DNA from 3 places in the Clostridium estertheticum genome. Region 3 is predicted to be linked to each of the others. Evidence: a T-box and tRNA genes for the amino acid it is inferred to sense, from the RefSeq annotation. Region 3 holds a T-box; the other regions hold tRNA genes.
The links. A T-box is a leader RNA that pairs with one kind of tRNA and senses whether it is charged. The one in region 3 lies ahead of A7L45_RS17900 (valine--tRNA ligase), so its partner is inferred to be a tRNA-Val.

Region 1 (7,530 bases), 1.2 Mb from region 3:
ATAAAAGTATGGGGTAGAGTTAAAGGTGAGGAATACTGGAATAAAATTAAGAATGCAGTTGAAGCAACAGCAACTCAGGTTTTAACATATAATGACAATTTGGTTATGGAGCCATATTATTTTTCTACAAGTAGTGGGGAAACAGAAAATTCTGAGGATGTATTTAGTACGAGTGTACCTTATTTAAGGAGTGTAGCAAGTCCGGGTGAGGAAAAATTAAAAGATAGTAAAAGTAGTAAAACTTTTAATTATAAAGAGTTAAGTCAAATTATAAACAACAATTATGATAGTGCTAAGGTATCATCTTCTAACATTAGAGACCAAATAACAATAATTGATAGAACTCAGGCTGGAAGTGTTAAGAACATTAAGGTAGGAAGAATAACCATGAAAGGAAGTAAATTTAGAACAATGCTTGGTTTAAAATCAGCCAATTTTAAAATAAAATTTAATTCGAGTAGTGTAGAAGTGGATTGTAGTGGATATGGTCATGATGTTGGAATGAGTCAATATGGAGCAGAGGTTATGGCCAAAAACGGGAAAAAATATGTTGATATTTTAACTCATTATTATCAAGGCACCTCCGTATCTAAATAAAAAGTCATATAAATTAGGCTGGTTATCCTATATAGAGGTATAACTAGCCTAAAATTTTGAAAAAAAGTAAAATAAATTTAATAAAAATGTATGTTTTATTAAATTATGGACAAAAATACAAATGGAGGTGTTTGTATGAATAAAAACGCAAACAATAAGGCATTAAACTTTTTCAAGAAGGAGGGCTTCTACGTAATTTTATTTGTTTGTTTATGTATAGTAGCTGCAGTGGCATCTATAACAGCAAATAATAAAAGTAAAATTGCAAGCAAGCAGGAAGCAGTACAAAAGGAACAAGCGAATGCAGGTAATGTAAATGGAGGGAATCAAAAGAAATACGATGGTGCTCTTCAAGTGAAAAAAGAAAATATAGCTAAGACTAAAGAACTTAAACCAGTGCCTAACATAAAAAGTGTAGCAACTGCTGCAGTTTCTAGCTCAGTTAATGCTCAATTTGCAAATCCAGTGGCTAATGGGCTACTCGCAAGAGCATATTCAAAAGAAATTGATTCAGTAGTGTTTAAGACTGATGGAAGCTATAGAACAAATTTAGGAGTTGACATTCAAGCTAAAACAGGTGAGCCGGTGGTTGCGGTAATGGATGGAATAGTTAAAGAAGTTGGTACTGATGTTGTAGGTCAAAATGGGAATATGGTTGTAATAGATCATCAAAATGGCCTTGTTACTAAATATACTAGCTTAAGTGAAAAAATATTAGTAAAAAAGGGCGATAAAATAAGTAAGAAACAGCAAATTGGTACAGTGGGAAACTCTAGTTTAAATTCATATAAAGAAGTATATGGTTCTCATTTGCATTTTGAAGTTTTGCAAAATAATACGAATATTGATCCTGCTAAATATATAAAATATGATAAATACCAATCCACAAAAACAAAATAAAAAATATGACCATTTCAATTAGTTGTTTTTCCGAAATATATGGTCAGATGACTAATTGGAATGGAATTTAAAAGCAAGGTATTGCATATTTATTAATATAGAAGGGTTTAGGAGGTAACACTTTGAAAGACTATATTGAAGACAGAGTATTGGAAGTTGCTAAGTATATTATTGAGTCAAAATCCACAATAAGAAGAACCGCCAAGGTATTTGGAGTTAGCAAGAGTACTATACACAAAGACATGACTGAGAGATTACCAACATTGAATCCTAAAATTGCTAGTGAGGCAAAAACAATTTTAGATTTAAATAAAGCTGAAAGACATATTAGAGGTGGAGATGCAACTAGGCTTAAATATAAGGCAATTGAAGGATAAAACATTTCAAACTAAAAACTATAAAAAATATTATTGGTAAAAAAGGATATTTTTATGGCTTTATGTAATAGAGTTTAGTATAATCTAATTATTCTAATATACTAAAGAGCAGGAGTGAGTTTTGAGATGTTTTTTTTAAAAATGGGCACGGACATGGGAATTGATTTAGGAACAGCAACAGTACTTGTATATATCAAAGGAAAAGGCGTTATTTTAAAAGAACCTTCTGTTGTTGCCATAGATAGAAGTAATAATAGGGTATTAGCAGTTGGAGAAGAAGCTAGGCAAATGATAGGAAGAACGCCGGGAAATATTGTGGCAATACGTCCTATGAGGGACGGTGTTATTTCAGATTATGATATAACTGAAAAAATGTTAAAACACTTTATAAAGAAGGCTTGTGGTAAAAGAAGATTATCCGCTCCAAGGGTTGTGATTTGCGTCCCTTGTGAGTCAACTGAAGTGGAAAGAAGAGCAGTCGAAGATGCAGCTAGAAATGCAGGAGCTAAAAAAGTTCAACTTATAGAGGAACCTTTAGCGGCAGCGATAGGAGCTGGACTCGACATTAGTAAAGCAAGTGGTAATATGGTTATTGATATTGGTGGAGGTACTACCGATATTGCGGTTATTTCTTTAGGAGGCATGGTCGTACGTGAATCTATTAAAGTAGCTGGAGACAGGTTTGATGAAAATATCATAAAATATATTAGGAAAAAGCATAAATTAATGATTGGAGAGAGAACTGCAGAGGATTTAAAAATCAACATAGGTTGTGCTTATAGACAAGATGAAGAGGAAAGCATGGAGATAAGAGGAAGGGACTTAGTTACAGGTCTTCCGAAAAATCTGGCAGTAACATCCGAGGAAATGAGAGAAGCTTTAAAAGAGGCAGTATCGCAAATAGCGGGATGTGCACATTCAGTGTTAGAAAAAACACCGCCTGAGTTATCGGCGGATATAGCTGATAAAGGTATAATTATGACTGGTGGAGGTTCATTGTTAAAGGGACTCGACAAATTAATACAAGAGGTTACTAAGGTTCCAGTATATTTGGCTGAGGACCCGATATCATGTGTAGCACTCGGAACAGGTAAAGTATTGGATTACGTGGATAAATTAGGTAATTCATTTGGTGGATATAACAATTATTTATCAAAGTAAAAAGTGTAAACAAGCTATAAAAATAAGCAATACAATTATTCTAATAATTGTATTGCTTATTTTTATATATTTTAAAAAAATTAAAACATTATTAATTATTATAGATAAAGTAATTAGAGCATGTTAATAGGAATTAAATTGTTTTGATCAGTGGTAAGTGAGTATAAATAATATGAATGTATAAGGGATCTACTTAAAACATTAGCAATTTCCATTACTAAACTAAGTCTTATGTTTCTATTAGTGAATAATTCACTATCATTACTTGAATCTACTATACCAACTAATGAGATATTGCCTACTTTAGGAAGGTTTTTACCTACGCCTTTACCAGGATGGATTGGATAATTCCTAGCTTGGATTTCACCAATATTTGCAATATCGCCGAGACAAGCATCAACACCTATGATAGTGCAGTTTGGATGTTTAGCGTTTATTTCAGATAACTTACTATCTATGTTTAAGGCATGAATTGGATTATCTATAGTGCCATAAACGGGTAATGGAAAGGAACTATTCTTTAAAAAGGTACCAACCAAAGGTCCAAGGCAATCACCTATACATCTATCGGTACCTATGCAAACGACTAGAGTGTTTTTGTCAATATAGTCTTTTAGAAAATTAGAAATTGTATAGTATGCTAAAGGGTCTTTATAATGGGTTTTAGCTTTGCTCAAGAAATATACCTCCTTGCATTTCTGCCTTTGAAAAACAATTCTTATTTATTTTCCTATGAATCATTTATATGAATAAACTCCCAGCATTATTATTATAAAGAATAAAAAAATCATTAATTGGCAAATAATCTATATATAATAATTATTTGGGGTGATATTTTATGAAAAGAATTAATTCGTTATTCATTATTATATTCTCAACTTTAGTAAGTGTGATTAGCATGGTTTCATATCATTACTATGTTAATAATTTGCATAAACCTGAGGTGGCTGAGTATACAAAACATTCTAATTCAAGAACAACTAATAATGATGGGGTTAAAGTGCTTATAAGGGATAATATGCAGGATAAAAAATTGAGTAGTAATTATAAAAAAGAAGAAGAAAAGGTGAGCGGTAGTAGCTCAAATGTAATTTCATCAGATCTAGATACTAAAAAAAATGAGGAGGAGAAGGATAGTCTAGAAAATTATTATAAGTATATAGAAAAAAATGAAAAAGCAGTTTTTAAAGTATCCGCATCAAAAATAGAAGAAAATTTAACTACTTCTGATAAAATCAAGTTATTGTATGTAAGTATGAAGTTAGATAAAGAGGAGTATAAGAAAGTGAAGGAATATTTATATGCTAAAGATGTTGAGGGAGGGGTTCTTAAAGCACTTAAATTATTGAAAAAAGATTTATCGGAAAAAGAATATGACAAAGTTCGGAAAGTTGCTGGAAGGTTTATAGATATGAACTTGGCAGAAGAACTGAATTAACTATATTTAGGTAGGTTATATAAAAAAACTCTTGAATAATAAAAAGTTGTATTAGCGTTTAATACTGAGTAAATATGAGAATGATATAGTAATGTAGAGAAGAAGTCGTTTATTTAAGGAAAATAAATTTGTAATTTATTTTTTTAAGTTGTATAATAATCCTTGTCGACACGGCAAAACGATATATTAATAATGTGCTGGCATGGCTCAACGGTAGAGCAGCTGACTTGTAATCAGCAGGTTGTAGGTTCAATTCCTATTGCCAGCTTCACATATGGAGGAGTTCCCGAGTGGCCAAAGGGGGCAGACTGTAAATCTGTTACGTAATGTTTCGATGGTTCGAATCCATCCTCCTCCACCATTTATCGTGTTTATTTAATTCTGGGAGCATAGCTCAGCTGGGAGAGCATCTGCCTTACAAGCAGAGGGTCACAGGTTCGAACCCTGTTGTTCCCACCATAACAATTTTTTTATAATCGAATAAGTATATGCTAGCATGGCTCAACGGTAGAGCAGCTGACTTGTAATCAGCAGGTTGTAGGTTCAATTCCTATTGCTAGCTCCACATATGGAGGAGTTCCCGAGTGGCCAAAGGGGGCAGACTGTAAATCTGTTACGTAATGTTTCGATGGTTCGAATCCATCCTCCTCCACCAAAAGACATCAATAGATGTCTTTTTTTACTTATTTAATCTAAAAGAATTGATATGTTGACACTGCTGATTGCATGTGGTAGTATAATGAAAACTTAATATTGATAACTCTTATCAAGAGAGGTGGAGGGAAAAAGGCCCTATGAAACCCGGCAACCGGTGCTATGCACCATGGTGCCAATTCCTGCAGTTATAATCTGCAAGATAAGGGAGATGGATAAAACACCTCTTCTTATTTTTGGAAGGGGTTTTATTTTTATAAAAAATTATTATTTAGCATTAGAAAGGAGAATTAATATGAAAAGATTATTCACATCAGAATCAGTTACAGAAGGACATCCAGATAAAATTTGTGACCAAATTTCAGATGCTGTACTTGATGCTATATTAGAACAAGATCCTTACGCTAGAGTTGCTTGTGAAACTGCAGTTACTACTGGAATGGTATTGGTTATGGGAGAGATAACAACTAATTGTTATGTAGATGTTCCTAAAGTTGTTAGAAATACTATTGAAGGTATAGGATACACTAGAGCGAAATATGGTTTCGATGCTAGTACATGCGCAGTAATTACATCTATTAATGAACAATCATCAGATATAGCTATGGGTGTTGATGAAGACTTAGAGTCTAAGGAAGGCCGTACATCGAAAGTTGATTCAATAGGCGCTGGAGATCAAGGTATGATGTTTGGGTTTGCCACTAATGAGACACCAGAGTATATGCCTCTTCCAATTTCTATGGCACATAGATTAGCAAGAAGATTAAGTGAAGTAAGGAAAGATGGTACATTAAAATACTTGAGACCAGATGGAAAAACTCAAGTTACTGTAGAGTATGAAGACAATAAACCAGTTAGAATAGATACTATTGTTATTTCAACTCAACATGGAGTAGAAGCAACTCATGATCAAATTGAAAAAGATTTAATAGAAAACGTAATAAAGCCAATAGTTCCAAGTGAATTATTAGATGAAAATACGAAATATTATATAAATCCTACAGGTAGATTTGTTATCGGAGGACCACAAGGTGATTCTGGTTTAACAGGAAGAAAAATAATAGTTGATACTTATGGAGGATCTGGTAGACATGGCGGTGGATGTTTCTCAGGAAAAGATCCAACGAAAGTTGATAGATCAGCTGCATATGCTGCAAGATGGGTTGCTAAAAATTTAGTAGCTGCAGGGGTTTCAGATAAATTAGAAATTCAGTTAGCTTATGCTATAGGTGTAGCCAAGCCAGTATCTATAGAAGCAGAAACTTTTGGAACAGGAAAAATTTCTGACGATAAAATAGTTGCAATAATCGAAAAAGTATTTGATTTAAGACCAGCTGTTATTATAAGAGAATTAGATCTTAGAAAACCTATTTATAAACAAGTAGCAGCTTATGGACATTTTGGAAGAAATGATTTGGATTTAAGTTGGGAAAAATTAAATAAGGTTGATGAAATAAAAAAATATTTATAATATAAGTAAAAAAGGATGACAATTAATAATTGTTATCCTTCTTTTGCGTATATAATTATTAATTTTAAAGTAAAACAATTATAAAACCATATTTATTATGCAATTTATGGATTATTAATTAGAATTTTGATAAAACTTAAGATAGAGGTATACTATTGATAAAAGTTGTATAACACATATGATATAATATTATTATATAAATTTATAAATAGGGGAGATTTTATGTCAGAAATACAAGGAACAATCGAAGATATAGTATTTCATAATGAAGACAATGGATATATGATTGCTCATTTAAATGATAATAAAAAACAAATAACCGTGGTTGGCGTTGTGCCATATATAAGTGAAGGTCAGAATCTGAAGTTAACTGGAGAGTGGGTCAATCATCCTCAATTTGGTAAACAATTTAAGATAGTCCAATGTGAGGAAATTATACCTAGCTCACTTATGGGTATAGAAAAATATTTATCTTCAGGAGTTATTCAGGGAATAGGACCTGTAACTGCTAAAAAAATAGTACAGCGCTTTGGCGAAGATACTATGAATATATTAGATAATGAGATAGAAAAATTAAAAGAAATTGATGGTATAGGACAAAAAAAGATTCAGTTAATATTTGAATCTTACGCAAAGCAACGAGAAGTAAAAAATATTATGATATTTCTTCAAACATATGGAGTAACACCTAGCCAATGTGTAAAAATATATAAAAAGTATGGAGCAGAATCGATAAAAGTAGTTCAAGATAATCCTTATGTACTAACTGAAACTATTTCCGGTGTAGGATTTAAAATTGCAGATAAGATAGCGCGGAGTTTAGGGATTGATAAAGAATCACCTTTTAGAATACAAAGTGGGATTAATTATGTGGTTAATGAATTCTGTGCTATGGGAAACACTTATATGCCCCTTTTTAAATTGTATAAGCA
Region 2 (7,530 bases), 910 kb from region 3:
CCAGAAGCTTTATTTAAAGAAATTGATTATTTACAAGGTTTAGGTGAGAATATAACACCAGAAAGACTAATGATTAGTGATAGATCACAGGTTATAATGCCTTACCATAAAGAGTTAGACAATTTATATGAGATAGCCAGAGGTAAAAATGATATTGGAACTACCAAAAAAGGTATAGGCCCTTGTTATACTGATAAATTTGAACGAAGTGGAATTAGAGTTTGTGACTTAATGAAAAAAGATGTTCTAAAAGAAAAACTTAAAACTAATCTAACAATTAAAAATGATATAATAACAAAAGTTTTGGGTGGAAAAGCTTTAGATTTTGATACAATATATACACAGTATTTAGAGTATGCAGATAGGATGAGGCCTTTTGTCAAAGATATATCAGTTAAAGTTTATGATTCAATAAAAGCTGGAAAAAATGTTTTATTTGAAGGAGCACAAGGTACTTTACTTGATATAGATTATGGTTCATATCCTTTTGTAACTTCATCAAACACTATTGCAGGTGGAGTTTGTGTTGGAGCAGGAATAGGACCTACTATGATTACAAGTGTCGTAGGAGTAGCTAAGGCTTACACTACAAGAGTAGGAAAGGGACCATTCCCAACAGAACTTGAGGATGAAACAGGAGAATGGATCCGCGAAAAAGGGTTTGAATTTGGTGTAACAACAGGTAGAGCAAGAAGATGTGGATGGCTTGATCTTGTTATATTAAAATCTGCAGCAAGAGTTTCCGGAATCACTAGTTTTGCTGTAACCAAAATAGATACTTTAGCAGGACTTAAAAAAATCAAAATTTGCGTAGGATATAAATTTGAGGGTAGTATTATAGATTATTTCCCAGCAAGTCTTGAGGATTTAGCTATGTGCGTGCCAATATATGAAGAATTTGATGGTTGGGATTTAAGTATAGCAGATGCAAGAAGTTATGAAGAACTTCCTGAAAATGCAAAAATATACTTAAAGAGAATTGAAGAGTTTACGGGTGTTAAGGTTTCAATAGTTTCAGTAGGTCCTAAAAGAGATCAAACAATGGTATTAACTGAAATATAATATATATTAAATTATTTTATACTCATGTATGTTTTTTGTATTATAGGAAAATATAAATAATATAGAAAACATGCATGAAGTATACAAATTGATACTAAAGATTAAAAAAGTGCGTACTAGTAAAGTTTAAGTATATAGAATACAATGAGAATGAGAATTAAAGTTAGTGAATATTTTTATTTATTAACTAGTCAAATTCTGATATAATTATTTCAAACTAAAATAAAGTGAGGTATATAATATGAAAATAACTAAGGATATGACAATAGGCGAAGTTGTAAGACAAAAACCAGAATCAGTTCAAGTATTAATGAACTTTGGAATGGGTTGTGTTGGATGCCCTTCAGCACAAGCTGAAACATTAGAAGAAGCATCAATGGTTCATGGTCTTAATTTAGAAGAATTAATGACTGCAATAAACGCATAAAAAAATTAAGACACTTAGCAAATGCTAAGTGTCTTGTTTTTTAATTTTTTCTTATTTTTTTAATGGCCAATATAACAGGAATGGTAATTATAGTAGCTATGATGGCTTCTGGAACACCATTTATTATAGCAAGGCTATAAATAGTTTTTGCAGCAATGGAAGGGTCTATGCCCTTAGAAACGGCAAATTTAGCTGCGTATAAAATGTATACCATAGTTAAAACCCCAAATGTGTTAGTTAAAGAACCGATTACGGTAGCAAGTCCAATTCTTAGGTTTTCATTTTTACCAAAGCTTAGTTTATAAACATAGTACGAAGTAAGACCAATAAGAACCCTTGGTAATACAGATACTAAAGGATTTATAAAAGCAAAAGATAGTATATTGGGAGCAGTTATGTTTTGTATAACACTGAAAACACCAAATATTAAACCAATGGTCATTCCAACAATAGGGCCACCTATTATTGAACCTATAATAACCGGAATATGCATTATAGTAGCTTTGAAACCAGGAAGTGGAATAAAACCATATCCAGTTAACCCAAGTACTACACAAACTGCTGATAGCATACCAATGGTTGTAAGTTCACGTGTTTTTATTTTTTTGATTTTAATAGAGTTATTATTAATCATGTGTTCCCTCCGCTCTTATTCCATAAGGATATAAGTCGACCTATTCATAATCCTTATTTATAGTTCAGTTTCGTAACGAATACTGACAACAATATTTTATCACTTATTTCATAACAATTACATACATAAATAAAAATTTATCAAAGTTTATATTTATATTAACTTATTATTGAATGTTTAAGCAGTTTATTTTGATATAATCTAAGTATAAAAGAAATTATTAATAACAAAATTATTAATAACAAAATTATTAGATATTATGTACTTATAAAAAATATAGGGGTGATATGGTGAGTAAAATTCCAGTGGTTACAAGCAGGGAGTATAACATTCATTATTATGAAGTAGATATACAAAAAAGAGTTCTGATTACAAGTATAATGAATTATCTAGGAGATATGGCAATGTATCAAAGTGAAACTTTAGGAGTAGGAATAGACTACCTTAAAGAGAATAAAATGGCTTGGGTCTTATATAAGTGGGATATAACAATTAAGTCTTACCCACTTCTTAACGAGACTATAAAGGTGGAGACATTTGCACATTCTTTTAAAAAGTTTTATGCAGATAGAAAATATGATATCTTTGATGGTAAAGGAAATATAATAGGTCATGCTGATTCAATTTGGATTTTAATAAACACAGATACAAGAAGACCGATAAGGGTTACAAAAGAATTATATGAAGTTTATGGTATAGAGGATAGTCCCAATGCATTAAAAAACATTGAGAATATATTATCAATAAATGAAGTGGATAATGAGAAAAGTTTTCAGGTAAGATACAGTGATATTGATACAAATATGCACGTAAATAACGTTAAATATGCAGCCTGGGCAATAGAGACAATACCTGAAGACATAATATTAAACAAAGAACTTAAAAATATTAAGGTGACTTACATAAAGGAAACAAAATACGGTGAAATCATAAAAGTAAGCACGCAGGTTATAAAAGAAGTTGATAAAACAATATGTAGACACAGAATAGTAAATGAAGAGGGTGTTGAGCTTACTCTTTTGGAAAGTATCTGGGTATAGTTACTAGAATTAACTAAAGTATATATCGCTTAAGAAAGGGAAATATATGAAATCTATTAAGGCAAAACGAATTATAACAATTATCGGGATTATGATGATAGTATTTAGCTGGATACATTATGGAAAATTGAATATAACTGTTGGTGTATTATGTTTAGTTCTAGTTTTAATATTTATGATATGGCGTTATTCTGATAAGTCTGTAAAGAAACATGAAAATAAAAAATAATGTAATGGGATGCTTAAAATTATTTTTCTTATATTATGATAACAAAAGGATAGATTGCGTAGGATTCATTTGAACAAACCATAGTAATTCTTAATTTATTTTATTTGCAGATGCGTGAAGAAAATCGCATGTTTGAGCGAAAGCGAGTTTGTGATTTTTAGCAGATGTAAATAATATAAATTTTAGAGTTACATGGTGAAGTGAAAGAAATCTGAGCAATCTATCCTTTTCATTAGTAATATATAAGAAAATCTATTTGGAAGCATTTCTTCCTGCAACAGCACCAGAACTCCATGCCCATTGAAGGTTAAAACCACCACAATCTCCATCAACATCTAATATTTCACCTGCAAAAAACAGGCCCTTTATAATATTAGATTCTAGAGTTTGAGGGTTAATTTCTTTTGTATTAATACCTCCTGCAGTAACTTGAGCATTTGAAAAAGAATTAGTGCCTGATACTTCAAATTGCCAATGTTTAAGCAAATCATAAATGGCTTCTTTTTCTATTAGCGCTAATTTGCAGCAAGCTTTATGCATATCTTCTATTTTGGCTTCTTTTAAAATTATTGGAATAAGTTTCTTGTGAATTATGCCAATAAATGAATCACAAAGGTCGCGACTTTCAAATAATGACCAATGTTTGTTTAAAAATTTTGGTAGATCTTCACGGCTAATATTTGGTAACATGTCAATTTTTAAAGAAACTTTATTACTTTTAGATAAGCCATAAGCTGCAGTCCTGCTAAGTTGAAGTATTGGAGGGCCAGAAATGCCATAGTCCGTAAAGAGTATTTCTCCAAATTCCTTTTGAATACATAAACCATTTATAAATATTTCTCCATAGCCATCAAATTTCACTCCAGATAAAGCTTTTAACCTGCTATAGTTTAATTTAAGCTGTACGAGGGCAGGTACTTGAGGAAGTACATCGTGGCCTAATTGCCTTGCTAATGTATATCCAGAGCCGTCAGAACCTGTTTTAGGGGCACATTTGCCACCAGCAGCAAGAATCAACCTGTCACATTCATATATACTATTATCTGAGCAATAAATTTTAAAACCCTTCTTAGTTTTAGTGATTTCCTTAGCTTTAGTATTTGTATAGACCGGTATGTTTTTTTCGTCTAGGGAAAATCTTAATATATCAAGAACTGAGGAGGCCTGCATAGACATAGGGAACATTTTACCTCCATCTACGGTTACCAAAGGTATGCCCAAAGAAGCGAAAAAATCTATAGTATCTGCTGCAGAAAAAGAATTTAGAGTATCTGCAAAGAAACCAGGATTATCACTGTGGTATCTATCATTATTTATATTGTCATTACTAATATTACATCTACCATTACCAGTAGTTAATATTTTTTTGCCAATTCTATCGCTTCCTTCGATTATCGCTACATCTATACCAGAATCTTTAGCTATAAGAGCAGCTGTTAGACCGGAAGCGCCTCCGCCAACTATTATAAGAGTATGTTTCAAGAAAATCTCTCCCTTCGAGAAAAAATTATGTTTATAATATAAATTGTTTAATTATAATTTTACCCTAAAATGAGTAAGATGAACATGGATTTTATATAAAATCATAAAGTATGTCTAGAATTTAGTAATATATTAAAAAAAATTTAAAATTTATTTAAAGCTTAAACCGTTGAATTTACTAGATTTATATACTATATTAAAAAAAAAGAATGAAAAAAGCAAGAAAATATGTTGACACATTAAGAAAAATTAGGTATTATAGTTTATGTCGGGTTGCGAGACCCAACTACATAATCAATAAAGTGACAACGACTATGGCTCCTTGGTCAAGCGGTTAAGACACCACCCTTTCACGGTGGTAACAGGGGTTCAATTCCCCTAGGAGTCACCACCAAAACATATATGGGAGCATAGCTCAGCTGGGAGAGCATCTGCCTTACAAGCAGAGGGTCACAGGTTCGAACCCTGTTGTTCCCACCATATATGGCTCAGTAGCTCAGTTGGTTAGAGTGCTGCCCTGTCACGGCAGAGGTCGAGGGTCCGAGTCCCTTCTGAGTCGCCATTTTTATTAGCTAGCATGGCTCAACGGTAGAGCAGCTGACTTGTAATCAGCAGGTTGTAGGTTCAATTCCTATTGCTAGCTCCATTTAAAATTTAATAAGGCTCCTTGGTCAAGCGGTTAAGACACCACCCTTTCACGGTGGTAACAGGGGTTCAATTCCCCTAGGAGTCACCACCAAAACATATATGGGAGCATAGCTCAGCTGGGAGAGCATCTGCCTTACAAGCAGAGGGTCACAGGTTCGAACCCTGTTGTTCCCACCATATATGGCTCAGTAGCTCAGTTGGTTAGAGTGCTGCCCTGTCACGGCAGAGGTCGAGGGTCCGAGTCCCTTCTGAGTCGCCATATTTTTGCTAGCATGGCTCAACGGTAGAGCAGCTGACTTGTAATCAGCAGGTTGTAGGTTCAATTCCTATTGCTAGCTCCAAAAAAGTTCTAAACTAATGTTTAGAACTTTTTTTAATTTACTGAAAAATCATTAGATTTTATCGGTATTTCATAAAAGCGCATAATAATAGAAAGTACATATTACTACAAATGCATTTGCAGTAATATGTACTTTCTATTAATGATTATATTTTAATATTATTTTAGTTTACTCAAGTTTTCCTTTATTCTTATATCATCTCCAAAGAATTTGCAAGCAGTAAAGTTGCCAAATAATCTAGAAGTTATTCTTTCTGCATAAGTTTTAAGTAAACTTTCAAGAGATAAATTGGTGGATACTACCATTTTCTTTTGTTTTAATAACTTAGTATTAAGCAAGTTAAACAGTTCAGCTTTATTAAAATCTGAAAGCTGCTCGGTACCTAAATCATCGATAATAAGTAAGTCACAATCTATTAGTAATTCTTCTAAAGCACTATTGTTATTAAATCTAATATCTTTTAAAGCCCTTATTAATTCCTCAGCCGTCCTATATACTACAAAGGAACCTTTATCAATTAATTCCTTTGTAATACAATGAGATAAAAATGTTTTTCCTGTTCCAGAACTCCCGTAAAATAATAAATTTTCATCAGTAGTGTCGAAGTTTTTCAAAAAGCTCATAGATATAGATAAAATCTTTTCCATGTTCTTTTTTGGAGATATTGATTCAAGTTCACTTTTCCTAGAAGGATAATAATCCAATTTAAAGTTATCAAAATTATGAGTTTTTAGCATGCTTTTTAATTCAGATCCAGTATAATAAACATCTACTACTTTTTGTTTAAAGCAAGAGCATTTAGTGTTTCCAATAAACCCGGTATCGCGGCATTTATTACATCTATAATGTAAATTAAGGTACTCCATGTTAAAACCATTAGAGACTAATAGTTCAGATTTTTTTACCCTTAGGTCCATTATTTTTTCTTTTAAGTCATGTAAATGGCTTTCTCTATTATCAGTGTTCTTCAAGGCACTAATAGATAGTTCTATACATAATTTACCTATCTTTTTATCTAATCCAATAATTTCAGGATGGGTTTCTTCTATATGAATTTTTCGTTTCCTAAAGTCAGACTCTTCTTCTTGTCTTATTTGATCATATATACTTAATATCTTGGTTTGATAACCTTTAATCATTTTTATCCCATCCTAGTAATTTTTTTTCTAGTTCATCAAAGTCGTAAGCTCTCTGTTCATAATCATTAAAGCTGCCTTTAGCAGGTTTACCACCAGCAGTATTACGTTTGTTAGTAAGTGCATGTTTTTTATCTTTCTTTTCTATGTCCTGAAGCGAGTTTATGCCGTCTTTAAACCAACTGTTTAGAATCCCATCAATATATTTAAAATCAGCTCTGTTAAGTCTATCAAAACAAATATCGCAAGCTTTAAATATAATTTCGAGAGAAAATTTATAAACATTTATCCATTTATCTAGTATTTGTTCTTGAGGTTTCATTATTTCGGGAGCTTTAATCCCTAGGTAATTTAATATTTTTCTAATATTTATCCATTTATCTTCATGTTTCTTTATATAAGATTGGGCATCTTCAATATTTTTAATATCTGCATCATGCCATGCAATGGCAATGGTTTCAATATACCTATAATCAACTTTACCTTTTGATACGCAGTATTGAATTAATAGAAGTATTAATTCTGGGGGAA
Region 3 (7,530 bases):
AATCAAAGAAAAACAGTACAAAATTCAGCTTCGCATCCTATAAGTAAATATACTTATAATAACATCATTCAAATAAAATATAAGCTGTCGAGCTTCATATGTCCAGTCTCTCTCAATTTTGAATGAGAAATAGATTAATAATTTAATTTTTGTAATATTTAATATTATTAGAATACTAGCAAACAAATAAATAAATGTCAATATAATATTTTCAATTTAATATCATATTCCTTTATATTGTTTATAATTCATTTGTATATTGTTAATGTTTTATTCATATTCATCACTGATTATGCATAAAATTATTATTTAATAATGTTTTTATGTATATTTATTCATTTTTATTATCAGATAATATTAAATTTTATCCTCCTTAATCCACATTATTAATATAAATCAAGTGAAAACTTCATATTTTTTTATTATTGTTAATATCTTTCATAATCTTCAATGACATGAACCTTTTTTATTCTTTTTTTTCAATATTCTTTTTTTGAAAATATTGAATCTTTTCATCCAAATTTTTCTTACTACAACAAAAACTATAGACTAGACATTTAAGTAATGTCTAGTCTATAGTTTTTGCAAAATACATAAAGTTTAAATAAAATTCTATTTCAAATTTTCTATACTTAAAATTACTGAATTATACATTTCTTTATATTTTTCACCTTTAGCTTTTTCCTCTTCTACTACCTCAACCGGTGCTTTAGCTGTGAATCTTTCATTGCAAAGTTTTTTCTCTACCCTATCTATTTCTTTTTTAAGTTTATCTTTTTCTTTATTTAATCTTTCCAATTCTTTTTCTAAATCTACAAGTTCAAGTAATGGCATGTAGATTTCAGCACCTTTAGTTACTACTGTAACTACATTTTCTGGTGCTTGTGATTTAGATTCTAAAAATTTCACTTCGCTTGCTGATGCAAGTTTTTGAAAGTATACCATTCCTTCTTCAAATGCTTCTTTTGCCTCTATAGCATATATAAATACTTTAGCCTTTCTTGAAGGTGCTACATTCATTCCTACCCTAGCATTTCTTACATCTTTTATTGCTTCTATTATATAGTTCATTTTTTCTTCTGATTTTTCGTCTTTAAGCGACTCATCAAATTCAGGCCACTTAGCGATTGTTATAGATTCATATTCATTCTCTAAATGAGTATAAATTTCTTCTGTTATAAATGGCATAACTGGGTGAAGTAATTTAAGCCCGGTTTTTAATACTTTGTTCAATACATTTAATACTATGCCTTTAGCTTCACAATCCTCTGCGTATAATACTGGTTTAACAAGTTCTATATACCAATCACAGAATTCTGTCCACATAAAGTCATGAGTTTTTTGAAGTGATATTCCTATTTCATATTTCTCAATATTTTCTGTAACTTCTTTTGTCACAGTATTCATTCTTGATAATATCCATTTGTCTGCAACTGTGTAGTTTTTGCTATCCTTGTATTTAGCCATCAATTCGTAATTATTATTCATCATAACAAATCTAGATGCATTCCAAATTTTATTAGCAAAGTTTCTAGCTGCTTCAACTCTTGATTCATAAAATCTTATATCACTTCCTGGTGAATTTCCTGTTGCAAGTGAGAATCTTAATGCATCTGCACCATATTGATCTATTACATCTAATGGATCAATTCCATTTCCTAGTGACTTAGACATCTTTCTTCCTTGATCATCTCTTACCATTCCATGCATTACTACTGTTTCAAATGGTACTTCACCTAAATTATATAGGCCTGAAAATATCATCCTTGCAACCCAGAAGAATATAATATCGTATCCAGTTACTAAAACACTCGTTGGATAAAATTGTTTTAAATCCTCTGTATTATTTGGCCAACCAAGTGTTGAGAAAGGCCATAATGCTGAGCTAAACCAAGTATCAAGAACGTCTTTATCTTGATTAAGATTTGTGCTATTACATTTGCTACAATTTGTTGGAGCATCAACAGAAACTATAACTTCCCCACAATCCTTGCAGTACCATACTGGTATTCTGTGCCCCCACCATAATTGCCTTGATATACACCAATCTTGAATATTTTCCATCCAATTGAAATATGTCTTTTCAAACCTTTCAGGAACAAACTTGGTTTTCTTTTCCCTTACTGCATCGATTGCTGGTTTTGCAAGAGATTCCATTTTAACATACCATTGCTCAGATAACATTGGCTCTACAGTAGTTTTACATCTATCGTGAGTACCTACATTATGAGCATGATCTTTTATTTTAACAAGTAGTCCAGCCTTATCTAAATCTTCTACCATTACTTTTCTTGCCTCATATCTATCAAGGCCTGAATATTTTCCGTACCCTTCACAAATAGCTGCATTTTCATTCAAAACTACTATTTCTGCAAGGTTATGTCTTTTACCTATTTGATAATCATTCGGGTCATGTGCTGGAGTGATTTTAACTGCGCCTGTTCCAAACTCTATATCAACATAATCATCTGCAACTATTGGTATTTCTCTATTTACTAGTGGAAGCATTATTGTTTTACCTATTAAATGTGTATAACGAGGATCTTTAGGATTTACTGCAACAGCTGTATCTCCAAGCATAGTTTCTGGCCTTGTAGTAGCTATTTCTAAAAATTCAGACCTTCCTACTATTGGATATTTTATATGCCAAAAATGTCCCTCTTGTTCTTCAAACACTATTTCAGCATCTGAAATTGCAGTCATGCATTTTGGGCACCAGTTAGTTATCCTATTTCCCTTATAAATAAGTCCATCTTTATATAATTTAACGAAAACTTCTCTTACTGCATGATTTAGATTTTCATCCATAGTAAAACTTTCACGGGTAAAATCAACAGAGCACCCCATTTTTCTTATTTGACCTCTTATTTTTGCTCTATACTCATTAGTCCAATCCCATACTTTTTCAAGGAAAACTTCTCTTCCCATTTCTTTTTTCTTAAGACCTTGTTTTAAAAGTTCATTTTCAACCTTTACCTCTGTTGCAATACTAGCATGGTCTTCGCCTGGAAGCCACAATGTGTTATACCCCTGCATTCTTTTAGTTCTTATTAGAATATCTTGAAGAGTATTATCAAGAGCATGACCTAAATGTAATTTTCCTGTAATATTTGGTGGAGGCATCATTATTGTAAATGGTTTTTTGTCTTTATCAACTTTTGGTGTAAAAAAACCTTTTTCTTCCCACCATGCATAAAGTCTTTCTTCAAAATCTTTTGGATTGTAATTTTTATCAATATTGTTGTTTTCTTCCATAATTAACTCCTCCTAAATTAAATTGATTTTTTTAGCGCCAATTTTTAGACAATAAAAAAAGAGCCTTCGTCTGTAAAAGGACGAAAAGCTCCGCGGTACCACCTTTTTTCCTGCAAAATGCAGGCTCTTTATAATTTAACGATTAAGAAAACCGCCTTATACCCTCTATTCATAATACATGAATGTGGCTAAGAAGCTCCAAAGCAACCTTCAAGGTTTTTCATATAAAAGATCTTACAGCCTATGGATCTTTCTCTCTTAATACTAATTTTCCCCTACTCCTCTTTATCTAAGCTTTTATATATTATTATACAATATGTTTTAATTGTCCTATAACTATACCATACAATATGTTTTAATTGTTATATAACTATACCATATAATATTGTTTAATTGTTATATATTATTTAATTTCCATTATACATGCTAATTTTTATATGTCAATGTTATAAATTTTATAACTTACCCCAAATATAAAATGTCACATATACTTTGTTTTTCATATTATATAATCATAACTACTATATAATATGGAGGTATTTATGAAAATTAAAAAAATGTCGATTTTTTCTATATTTCTCTCCCTTGCATTAGTAACTACCTTATTTTCTGGCTGTACACCAAAAACTAAGACCACTCCTCTCGTAAAAGTAAAATTAAATGAAGTGGTCCGGTCTATATTCTACGCTCCTATGTATGCGGCTATATCTCAAGGTTTTTTTAAAGAAGAAGGCCTGGATATTAATCTTTCTACCGGTCAAGGGGCCGACAAAACTATGCAACAAGTCTTAAGCAAAGCTTCAGATATTGGTCTTGCAGGGCCAGAACAAGTTATTTACATCTACAATCAAAAACGAACAGACTACCCAGTTATTTTTGCACAATTAACTCAAAAGGATGGCTCTTTCTTAGTATCTAAAAAAGCTGAAGCAAACTTTAAATGGGAATCCTTAAAGGGCAAAACTCTAATCGGCGGAAGGCCTGGTGGGGTACCTGAAATGGCTCTTGAATATGTTTTAAAAAATCATGGTATAAATCCTGGAGTTGACGTAAACCTTATTACAAACCTTGCATTCACAGCTACTGCTGGTGCTTTTAAAGCCGGTACAGGTGATTATGTTGCTCTTTTTGAACCAACAGCTAGTACATTAAGCAATAATAATTCCGGAAATATTGTAGCGTCAGTCGGCGATTCTGCTGGAATCATACCATATACCTGTTTTTTTGCAACAAAATCTTATATAACAGAAAATCCAGCTGTATTGCAGAAGTTCACTAATGCAATATACAAGGGTCAAAAATGGGTTAATAGTAATTCTGACAAAGATGTAATTACCTCAATAAAGTCCTACTTCCCTGGTACAGATGAAGCTGTACTTATTTCATCTATAAAAAACTACAGAAATATAAACGCCTTCTCAACAAACCCAACATTAACAACCGAAAACTTAACAAAACTTATGGATATAATTCAATCCTATAAAGCATCACTAATACCAACGAGACCTAACTTTGATACAATAGTTAACACTACATTTAGTAAAAAAGCAGTAACAACTATAAAATAAAGATAAAACAATATTGTGAAGGTTCGACATTTATGGTGTTCTGATAGTAGGCCATTCGTTAACAGAATCTAAGTTTATTCCGTGAAATATTTCCTAACGCACTTATTCGACGTCCTGTCTCAAAAGTGCTAACAGCCCGTCCTGGGCTGTTTACGTAAATTTTCACTACACAAACTAAGCTTCTGTAAAACTCATTATACACTATCTTTCACACACATAAATACTGAACCTTCACAATTAATGAAATTCTTCCTGCGACCCTTACAATCAAAGTCAAAACAAAAAGTTCTAAAGCTCGCTTCAATGCACTATACGTAATATATACTTTTTTTAGCGTATAAAAATAGTTATTATTTTGTCGTAATGTATCCTATTATGAAGTTATCTTAATATATCTCTAATATGATTGGCAGATAAAAAAATAATTTATATCCATAATCTCCACAAATAATCTTTTAGCCGGTAGGCTGCTAATATGATACGTATCCTTTGAATTTAATATTAGCAAAACAAGAATTTCTAAATAAAATTTCAATGTTTCAGCACTTCTTATTTTAGGGCACTTCCGGAAAAATTTCATACTTCTATATATATCTGTCACCTAAGGAGACAATCTTGCATGACATTAAAACAAAGTGATCTAAAAACTAAACATGGATTTTTAAAAAAATGTGATGTTGAAATATTTTCCTTAAATTATGCTAACAAAAGTATATATTGCGTAAAATGCATTTGAACAAGTCGTAGTCATTCTTAATTTATTTTAGTTACATATGCGTATATAAAAATACATGTTTGAGCATAGTTTGTATTTTTTAGCATCTGTAATTACAATAAATTTTAGAATGATTTGACGATGTGAAAGCATTATAGCAATATATACTTTTTGTTATATCATAATTCAAGAAAAAACTTTAAATTAATAACTTATGCAAATAAATCATATCAATCTAGTAGCAAATCTATGTTTAATTAACCATGACTTAGCAAAGTCAACTCCATCTTTCATTTCAAATAACGTACATTGTGCGTTACCAACCATGCCTTTTTGTACATTATAATTCTTCTCAAAGTCTTTTCCAATTAACATAAAATCTTCTGTATCATACTCATAATCCTCAAACCATTTCCAGCACCTATCACCATTCTCAAATATTGTGGCACCCACACGTTCTTTAGACATTTCATCTATAAGTGATTCTGAAAGATGAAAACTGGTGCAAGAATTATATTCTACTCCTAGTAAAAGAACTTTTGCTTTTAAATTATACATTTTGCCAAGAGGTGAATCCATACCAAGCTGTGGAGTTAATGGATGATTTTCAATAATATGCATTGCCTCTTTTCCATTTGCACTAAATGATACAAGTGGATGATTTGACCGTATAGTGCTAGGAAATGTTCTAAATAATTCTGCAATACGCCCCATTCCTCGTGTTGGTGAGATTTCAGGGTCAAATGCTGGCATATTATCATATATTGTTTGTATCCATTCTTTTGGTACAGGTGGATTGCTCCACTGCGCAGGGTCACTCCATTCTCCACTATGAGCTGGCATAACCAGTGTTCCGTCACTTCCCACAACATTCCTTAATGCAGTTATTACAGTCTGAGCGCCGCCACAAACCCAATCTAATTTTGACAATGATGAATGAACTAATAAAATATCACTGCCATTTATGCCTAGCCTCATCAAATCTTGATAAATAGTATTAATAGTATTAGGTTCTCTTGTTGTATTAATTATTTTCTCTTCACTCATTTATTTTGCTCCTTTTTAATCACTCCCTAGTACTTTTATTTTCATACATATAAAACAATATTTTACTACTAGGAAATAGTATATTTGCTTAATTATACTACTAATAATATATATTCCATAAACGAATCAGAAAATAATGCTACCCAATTACTTCCCGAGTGTACCTCTCCCTTGTAATAAAGAAAGCTACCATTTGTAAAACTATATAAGCTACAATCACAATAAGTGATTTATTAAACATATAATCTCCATTTGGTACAACTCCAAATACTATTGATAAAAAATATGTTATTAAACTGACAGCTAAAACTACTGGGGTAAAAAAAATTATTGCTAGTTCCTTTGTTAAAACCTTTGATACCTCACTATCTGTCATACCTAATTGAACCAGTTTTTTTGCCCTTTCCTTTTCTTCATCAACACCGGTTAACACCTTGAAATACAATACCACTCCACTGGCTATTAAAAACATCATTCCTAAAAATAAACTTGAGAAAAGCATAAAGCCATTTTCTTTTATATTTTCTTCTAAAATTTGCTGTTTAAATTCTGGTTTTAAAGACTCATCTCCGTGATTTAATCTTCTTAATTCACTTGAAATAACATTAAAACTTTTATAATCCTTAGGGTCTTTTAACTTAATTAAATGGTCATAAGAAACAACCTGTGGTCCTAATTTCTCCTTTATTCTTCTATAATCATTATCATTAATTATAAGAGCTGTTCTCCTTGAATAATCCAATGAATAAGATTCGTTAGTATATTTGCCTTCTGTGTATCTCTTTTTATTTTTTTCAACATATATATAGCTATCCTTATCCATAGCAGCTAAAAAATCATCTATCCGTGTTACATTATTGCCTTCTTCAAACTTTGACGTTTGTTCTTTTTGTTTAGACAAATCATTGAAATTAATAATTACGTCACTATCTTTATATTTATTAC

Region 1: it encodes a tRNA-Val, which carries the amino acid that the T-box ahead of A7L45_RS17900 (valine--tRNA ligase) is inferred to sense. The anticodon was not compared.
Region 2: it encodes a tRNA-Val, which carries the amino acid that the T-box ahead of A7L45_RS17900 (valine--tRNA ligase) is inferred to sense. The anticodon was not compared.

What each region holds. Positions count from the first base shown of each region.
Region 1 covers NZ_CP015756.1:260,254-267,783, forward strand. Annotated here, with positions in the region: gene spoIID (stage II sporulation protein D) at 1-597, shown strand, start outside; gene A7L45_RS01240 (M23 family metallopeptidase) at 733-1,497, shown strand; gene spoIIID (sporulation transcriptional regulator SpoIIID) at 1,620-1,874, shown strand; gene mreB (rod shape-determining protein) at 2,001-3,035, shown strand; gene yyaC (spore protease YyaC) at 3,149-3,712, opposite strand; gene A7L45_RS01260 (hypothetical protein) at 3,874-4,473, shown strand; tRNA gene A7L45_RS01265 (tRNA-Thr) at 4,670-4,741, shown strand; tRNA gene A7L45_RS01270 (tRNA-Tyr) at 4,750-4,834, shown strand; tRNA gene A7L45_RS01275 (tRNA-Val) at 4,857-4,932, shown strand; tRNA gene A7L45_RS01280 (tRNA-Thr) at 4,964-5,038, shown strand; tRNA gene A7L45_RS01285 (tRNA-Tyr) at 5,044-5,128, shown strand; SAM riboswitch class I at 5,234-5,336, shown strand; gene metK (methionine adenosyltransferase) at 5,423-6,598, shown strand; gene recD2 (SF1B family DNA helicase RecD2) at 6,821-7,530, shown strand, end outside.
Region 2 covers NZ_CP015756.1:4,722,352-4,729,881, reverse strand. Annotated here, with positions in the region: gene A7L45_RS22125 (adenylosuccinate synthase) at 1-1,062, shown strand, start outside; gene A7L45_RS22120 (DUF1858 domain-containing protein) at 1,304-1,489, shown strand; gene A7L45_RS22115 (ECF transporter S component) at 1,530-2,123, opposite strand; gene A7L45_RS22110 (acyl-[acyl-carrier-protein] thioesterase) at 2,411-3,163, shown strand; gene A7L45_RS22105 (hypothetical protein) at 3,210-3,392, shown strand; gene A7L45_RS22100 (BaiN/RdsA family NAD(P)/FAD-dependent oxidoreductase) at 3,645-4,874, opposite strand; tRNA gene A7L45_RS22095 (tRNA-Glu) at 5,191-5,265, shown strand; tRNA gene A7L45_RS22090 (tRNA-Val) at 5,279-5,354, shown strand; tRNA gene A7L45_RS22085 (tRNA-Asp) at 5,360-5,436, shown strand; tRNA gene A7L45_RS22080 (tRNA-Thr) at 5,446-5,520, shown strand; tRNA gene A7L45_RS22075 (tRNA-Glu) at 5,536-5,610, shown strand; tRNA gene A7L45_RS22070 (tRNA-Val) at 5,624-5,699, shown strand; tRNA gene A7L45_RS22065 (tRNA-Asp) at 5,705-5,781, shown strand; tRNA gene A7L45_RS22060 (tRNA-Thr) at 5,789-5,863, shown strand; gene A7L45_RS22055 (ATP-binding protein) at 6,022-7,002, opposite strand; gene A7L45_RS22050 (DnaD domain protein) at 6,995-7,530, opposite strand, start outside.
Region 3 covers NZ_CP015756.1:3,817,125-3,824,654, forward strand. Annotated here, with positions in the region: gene A7L45_RS17900 (valine--tRNA ligase) at 613-3,255, opposite strand; T-box leader at 3,329-3,556, opposite strand; gene A7L45_RS17905 (ABC transporter substrate-binding protein) at 3,798-4,823, shown strand; gene A7L45_RS17910 (AAC(3) family N-acetyltransferase) at 5,764-6,585, opposite strand; gene A7L45_RS17915 (FtsX-like permease family protein) at 6,725-7,530, opposite strand, start outside.